Lentimonas sp. CC4: one gene and its partner. The protein of the gene in region 1 interacts with the protein of each later gene in a pairwise test. Links are inferred from orthologs where the notes say so. Each region holds a gene or a part of one and is shown on either strand. Other genes may lie near its edges.

The links.
Region 2: the proteins of uvrB (region 1) and uvrA interact in binary tests that used the Escherichia coli proteins (3 or more experiments, as listed by UniProt). The link is inferred for Lentimonas sp. CC4 from one-to-one orthologs.

Annotation. Positions count from the first base shown.
Region 1 is NZ_CACVBO010000001.1:3,233,101-3,236,305, reverse strand. What follows is about bases 160-3,045. They hold uvrB (excinuclease ABC subunit UvrB), read left to right. Parts: upstream 160-515; coding sequence 516-2,576; downstream 2,577-3,045. Other genes in these bases: GZZ87_RS13805 (HAD-IIB family hydrolase), read right to left, coding at 2,593-3,045. Also shown: GZZ87_RS13815 (DCC1-like thiol-disulfide oxidoreductase family protein), read right to left, coding at 1-141; more of GZZ87_RS13805, read right to left, coding at 3,046-3,205. UniProt on the Escherichia coli protein: The UvrABC repair system catalyzes the recognition and processing of DNA lesions. A damage recognition complex composed of 2 UvrA and 2 UvrB subunits scans DNA for abnormalities.
Region 2 is NZ_CACVBO010000001.1:459,219-462,917, reverse strand. Bases 93-3,472 are described here. They hold uvrA (excinuclease ABC subunit UvrA), read left to right. Parts: upstream 93-416; coding sequence 417-3,272; downstream 3,273-3,472. Other genes in these bases: GZZ87_RS01970 (PIN domain-containing protein), read right to left, coding at 3,269-3,472. Outside these bases: more of GZZ87_RS01970, read right to left, coding at 3,473-3,694; GZZ87_RS01965 (DUF2191 domain-containing protein), read right to left, coding at 3,698-3,699. UniProt on the Escherichia coli protein: The UvrABC repair system catalyzes the recognition and processing of DNA lesions. UvrA is an ATPase and a DNA-binding protein. A damage recognition complex composed of 2 UvrA and 2 UvrB subunits scans DNA for abnormalities.

The DNA of each region.
Region 1 (3,205 bases):
GATGGCTTGAGCGGCGATACCTTGGATTGGTGCAAAATAGAGATGCTTGCGCTTATCTTTGCGAATAAGGAACTGAACGCTGCGATTGCATAGCCCACAGTTACCATCAAAAAATAAGATTGCTTTGCTCTTCGGTTTCACAGGACAGATCAATGGACCTCTAGATGGATTTGTCGACAGCCGAAGTCTGTTACTCGATTAATTCAGTGCACTATTCTTCGGATGTCTGGATGGTTCTTCTGGGAAACTTACTGTAGCGATGCGAGGCTAGTCGTGTCTGCTGTGTGCCTCCGTGCCTTCGGTCGACCTCGCTAGCGCGAGTTGGCTACACGGTTCGGTGGTTGGGTGTATTATTACGATGCGAGGCTAGTCGTGTCTGCTGTGTGCCTCCGTGTCTTCGGTCGACCTCGCTAGCGCGAGTTCGCTACGACTTGGGTTGCGCATATCAGTCGCTTCAACGTAGGATTCAGGCGCTTCCGCTTGCCCATACATCGTTCCTCGTTTTCTGTGGTGGTGTGGATTTTAAACTAAACAGTGACTATCAACCGCAAGGCGATCAGCCTCAGGCGATTCAGGCCTTGGTGGAGTCGGTGCGTGCGGGCAATAAACGCCAGACTTTGCTCGGTGTGACTGGCTCGGGGAAAACATTCACGATGGCGAATATGATCCAGCAGCTGCAACGTCCGACACTGATTCTCTCGCATAATAAAACTTTAGCCGCACAACTTTACTCGGAGTTTAAGTCCTTCTTTCCTGATAATGCGGTCGAGTATTTTGTCAGCTTTTACGACTACTACCAGCCTGAGGCCTATATCCCTCAAACCGATACCTATATCGAGAAGGACTCTTCGATTAACGATGAGATTGAGCGCCTACGCATTGCTGCATCCTCATCGTTGATCAGTCGCAAGGATGTCATCGTGATTGCCAGTGTCTCTTGCATCTACGGACTCGGTTCGCCTGAGGATTTTAAAGAGATGATGATTCCGCTGGAAGCGGGCATGGAGATTTCTAGAGATGAGTTCCTCGAACGTCTCGTTGAGGTGCTATATGAGCGTAATGATGTCGCTTTCAAGCGTGGCACATTTCGTGTGCGTGGTGATGTGGTCGATATCTTTCCGGCCTATATGGAGACTGCTATTCGTGTGGAATTCTGGGGTGATGAAATCGAGAGCATTCGCGAATTGGATCCGTTGACTGGCGCAACTGCTGCGGTGTTGGACATATTTAATCTGTATCCGGCGACTCAATACGCGACGCCCAAGGAGAAAATTGCGGAGACAGTGCCACAGATACGCGCTGAGTTGGACGATCGTATCGCGTGGTTTGAATCGCAGAACTTACTTCTGGAGGCGCAACGTATTCGTATGCGCACGGAATATGATATTGAGCTATTACAGGAGATGGGGTTTTGCACGGGTATTGAAAATTATTCGCGCTATCTGTCGGGCCGTAAGCCAGGTGAGCGTCCATTTTGCCTGATCGACTTCTTTCCCGATGACTTTCTACTTTTCATTGATGAGAGTCACGCGACGTTGCCGCAAGTGCGGGCAATGTATAATGGCGATCGGGCACGCAAGGAGCGTTTGGTAGAGTATGGATTTCGTTTGCCTTCGGCGATGGACAATCGTCCACAGACCTTTGAGGAGTTTGAATCGATCACGGATCAAACGATCTATGTGTCAGCCACACCAGCAGCGCATGAGTTAGAAGTCTCATCGGTCATTGCGGAGCAAGTGATTCGCCCGACGGGGTTAATTGACCCGGTAATGGAGATTCGTCCGATCAAGGGGCAGGTCGAAGACTTCATGGGTGAGGTCCGCAAGGCTACGGAGCAAGGCGAGCGCACGCTCGCGACGACGTTGACAAAGCGCATGTCGGAGGATTTGGCCGACTATTTGCGCGAGTCGGGCCTGAGTGTGGAGTATTTGCATTCGGATATCGATGCGATCGAGCGTGTAGAGATTCTTCGGCGTTTGAGGTTGGGTGAGTTCGACGTGCTGATCGGAGTCAACTTATTGCGTGAGGGGTTGGATCTTCCCGAGGTGGCATTGGTTGCCATCCTCGATGCGGATAAGGAAGGCTTTCTGCGTAGCGCGACGAGCTTGATCCAAACCGCAGGCCGTGCCGCACGTCATGAGAAAGGCCGCGTTATACTGTATGCGGATGTTATGACGAATTCCATTAACCAGACATTAGAAGTCACTGGAGCGCGGCGGGAAAAGCAGTTGGCATACAACACCGAGCATGGAATTACTCCCGCAGGTGTGAAGCGCAGCATTGATGAGAGCCTGCAAGCGCCTGGCAAACGCTATGACGAAACTGAGGGGCATGACTTGCTCGCAGCTGAGTCTGGCGACATCGATGTGGCACATGTGATCGCTGAGTTGGAGAGCGAGATGTTGGAAGCGGCGCAGAAACTGGAATTTGAGAAAGCCGCAATGCTGCGCGATCAGATCGATACACTGCAGACAGGTAAGCACGGCGGCGGAGCGACGGGTAGTGCAAAGGCAAAGCCGCACAAGCGTAAGAAGGCGGTTTATAATGCTAAAGGATTGCCTAAAAAGAAGCGCTAGCTTCAGGTGCGTTATCCTAGCGGATCAAACCATAGTGTTTGCAGCCTTCGACAACCCCACTGGTCGCGAAGCCTTTGGCATGGTAAAAAGTCTTTGCGGCTGAGTGTGCCTTCGATTTTATGACCTGCTCTGCGAGCCCATCGCTGGCGTTGCCGACGAGGATCGATTTGAATGCGCAAAGTGCTGCGTAGTCGTTCCCAGAGTCGCCAGCGTAGACAACTTCTTCGGAGCTGAAATTTGCGTGTGTTGTAAGCCAATCGATCGCATGAGATTTATCGACGCTTGTGGGAAGTATGTCAAGAAGGCCACGATTCTCGAAAGGGTCGATGCTACCCATACAATGGTAGGGGAGATTCAATTGCTTTAGCTTCCCATTCACTTGATGAATTAACTGTTCAAGTAGCGTGATTCTACAGTAGTAACTTATTTTAAATAAACCTTGGTGTTCGCTATCCTGTGCGTTGAGTCCGGCTATATGTGATAGTAATTCCTCAATTCGTTCGCGAGGGAGCTTTTGGGTGCGTGTGCTCAAATACTCTTGGTAGTGCTTAAAGGGTGTATACCCAGAATCATCTTTGATGTAGATGGAGGTGCCGACATCACAAATGATCCAGTCAGGTTTGGGTAGT
Region 2 (3,699 bases), 2.8 Mb from region 1 along the record:
CATCGCTTCCATGTGTTTGCAATCAACAACAATGGTTCTAGTAGGGTAGTTTCGTCGCGTTACGGAGTTTCAATACTCAGACGGATTCATCTTGTTGGGGTGACGTGCTTAGGCTCGGTTCGTTGCGAGACGCCCACGCTCCATCGGGTGTTCCTTTGCGTTTGAAAAATATGGAGCGTAGGCCTCTGGCCAAACGCCATGATCACTGAACCGTTGAGATCCGCGTTATGTGCATGCTGCATTGATATGTGTGCCCGTCTTTGAAATCTGTGCTCTGGTTCGGTGACGTGGTCTAAAGACCCACGCTACGGCTTTGGCTCGGTGGACAGACAGGAATGTCTGTGTCACGGCTGAGTTAGTTGCAATTCAACCCGCGCTTGCGCTCTGCGCTCGGTGCGTCTATCGGTAGGGGCTTTATGCCGCCATCACGTCCAGCACATGCCGAAGCGATCTCCGTTAAGGGGGCGCGTGAGCATAATTTGCAAAATATCAGCCTTGAGATTCCTCGGGATCAATTGGTGGTGATCACTGGGGTGAGTGGTTCGGGCAAGTCGTCGTTGGCGTTCGATACGGTGTATGCGGAAGGCTACCGGAAATATATCGATAGCCTCTCGACGAAGGCGCGCACGGTGCTGGAGCAAATCCCGCGGCCGGATGTCGATTTTATTCAAGGGCTCTCACCGGTGATCGCGCTAGAGCAGCGCACGGGTGGTGGCGGTAGTCCGCGTAGCACGGTAGCGACCGTGACCGAGATCGCGGATTTTGCGCGGGTGCTGTGGGCGGTGTGTGGCACGCCGTATTGCCCGAAGGATGGGGGAATCATCGAACGCCGCTCGATGGATGATTGTTTGGCGCGTGTGTTTGCGGAGCCTGAAAAGAGTCGTTTGATGATTCTTGCGCCGTGGATGATTACCAAACCTGCGATTCTGCGTGAGGAATTGCCTCGTTTGCAGCAGCGCGGCTTTCAACGTGTGCGGATCAATGGTGCGATTCGCCGTCTCGATGAGCCGGATTTAATCGACTCAAAGGCGAAGGAGATCGTGGTCGAGATCGTGGTGGATCGTATCGTGCTCAATGCGGATCAACGCAGTCGCCTTGCGGACTCTTTAGATTTGGCTTTCAGCGAAGGCGGGGATCGCGCGATTGTTTTAATTGAAGACAAAAAGGCGAAGAGTGGGTGGCGTGAATTACCGCTGAGCAATCGCTTGGCCTGTGTGACGTGTGGCGATGTGTATGATGTGGTCTCGCCGCGGCATTTCTCGTGGAATCATGCGGAAGGCGCGTGTTCCGAGTGTGGCGGTCTGGGCGAGACCTTGCAATTTCAGCCGGAGTTGCTGGTGCCGGATCCGTTGAAGACGGTGAAGAAGGGCGCGATCAAACCCTGGCGCTTGGGATCGAAGCAGATGATCATTAAGCGCAATGCGATTTTAAAGCAGTTGGCCGAGCAGTTGCCGTTTGATCCGAATGTGCCTTGGGAGGAACTCGATGATGAGGTGCGCGAACAGATCCTGCATGGCACGGGCAGTCGGCAATTTAGCTTTAAGCTCAAGGGCGGAAACTCGAAGCCAGAGACGATGGAATTTGCTGGTGTGCTGGCAGACCTCGAAGAGATGCGACGCGCGACGACGAGCGATGGGCTGCGTGCGCGGTTGATGGCGTATCAAACCAGTAGCCTTTGTGAGACTTGTAAGGGGCGGCGTTTACGTCCGTCGAGTTTGAGTGTGCTGATTGAGGGCACTTCCATTTCGGACTTTCTGGGACTGTCGCTGCAAGAGGCGGAGGCCTTCGTGAGCTCGCTACAGGCGAACGCGAAGTATGAAACGGTGAGCGATGCAGTGCATGGTTTGGCGCAACGCTTATCCTTTCTGAATGAAGTCGGGCTGAGTTATCTGACCTTGAATCGTAGCTATGCCACATTGAGTGGCGGCGAGGCACAGCGTGTGCGCTTGGCGACGCAGCTTGGCATGTCCTTGATTGGTGTGGTGTATATTTTGGATGAGCCGAGCATTGGCTTACACCCATTGGATAATCGTCGCTTGATTCAGACCCTGCTCGGATTGCGTGACCGTGGGAATTCCGTGGTCGTGGTCGAGCATGATGCCGACACCATGCGCGCGGCGGATCATTTGATTGAGCTCGGACCCGGCGCGGGCGTTGAGGGGGGCGAGCTTATCTTCGAAGGTGAACCAGAGGCATCGTATACTGCGCCGACGAGCCGTTCGGGCGCGTTCCTAAGTGGGCGGCAACAAGTGGAGAAGTCGGTAGAATCATTAAAGCCGTCGCAGGATTGGTTGACGGTTAAGGAGGCGACCGAGAATAATTTGAAGTCCGTCACTGCGGCGTTTCCTGTGGGATTATTGACCGTGGTCTGCGGCCTCTCTGGCTCAGGGAAGAGCACCTTGGTGAATGGGATTTTAGCGAAGGCTGCGGCGTTTAAGTTGAACCGAGAAAAGTCGATTCCTGGGAAACATAAGGGCGTGACGGGGCTGGAACATTTTACGTCGGTCGTGCAGGTGGATCAGTCGCCGATCGGGCGCAGCCCGCGCTCGAACCCTGCGACGTATACCAAGTTGTTTGATCAGTTGCGCGATCTATATGCCAAGTGCTCGTTGGCAAAGATCCGTGGCTACAAACCGAGCCGCTTTAGTTTCAATGTGTCGGGTGGTCGCTGTGAGCGCTGCAAGGGCGACGGTGTGATTAAGCTCGATATGCAGTTTATGGCCGATGTGTATTCCGAATGCACCAGTTGCCGTGGACAACGATACAACCGTGAGACATTGGATGTGCGCTTCAAGGGTTACAGCATCGCGGATGTGTTGGCGATGAGTGTGGACGAAGCCTTGGCGGTGTTTGATAAGCAGCCACGCATCGCGGAGAAACTACGCACGCTTTCGGATGTGGGGCTAGGCTATATTAAGATAGGGCAGCCGGCGACGACCTTGTCTGGTGGTGAGGCGCAGCGTATTAAATTGTCGTTAGAGCTGAGTAAGCGTCAGCAGGGCGAAACGCTTTATATTTTGGATGAGCCGACGACGGGACTCCATTGGCTGGATGTGCAACGCCTGATGGATCTGCTCTTTAAGCTACGCGACGCGGGCAACACGATTCTGATTATTGAGCACGATCTCGATGTGATCCGCCTCGCAGACTGGCTCATCGAACTCGGCCCAGAAGGCGGCGATGGCGGCGGCGAGATTGTGTATGCGGGCGACGTCGCGAGTTTTGTTCAGGGGGACCAGACGCCGACGCAGCAGGTGTTTGCTGCAGACTAATCGATTGGCTCAGGCGCGAAGCTGCCATTGTAGCCGGGTTTGTAGAGTTGCAGATCTAAATGCTGCGCCATGGCCTCGAAGTGTTGATCGACTGCATACACGCGGCAGTCTTGCTTGATGGCTAGTGTGGCGATGAGTGCGTCGTTCCATTGCAGGGTGATACCTGCGGTGCGAAGCGTGGCGTAGTGGGTGGCCGCCTCGCGCCAGAGTTTCTGGTCGTTGGCTAGATAGGGGAGTATTTCGAAGCGGGATTGGATGCGAGGACGCTCGTGAGGACGTGCCCCTCCGAGGAATTCCATCTCTACGGGGCCGCACAGGGTGGCCTCCAACTCTTCGACGAGCGCTTTCATCGCCAGTTTGACTGCGGGAGCGCCGTCTCGCCGAAAGAATTCAATCCACGCACTGGTATCGACTATGACCATGGCTT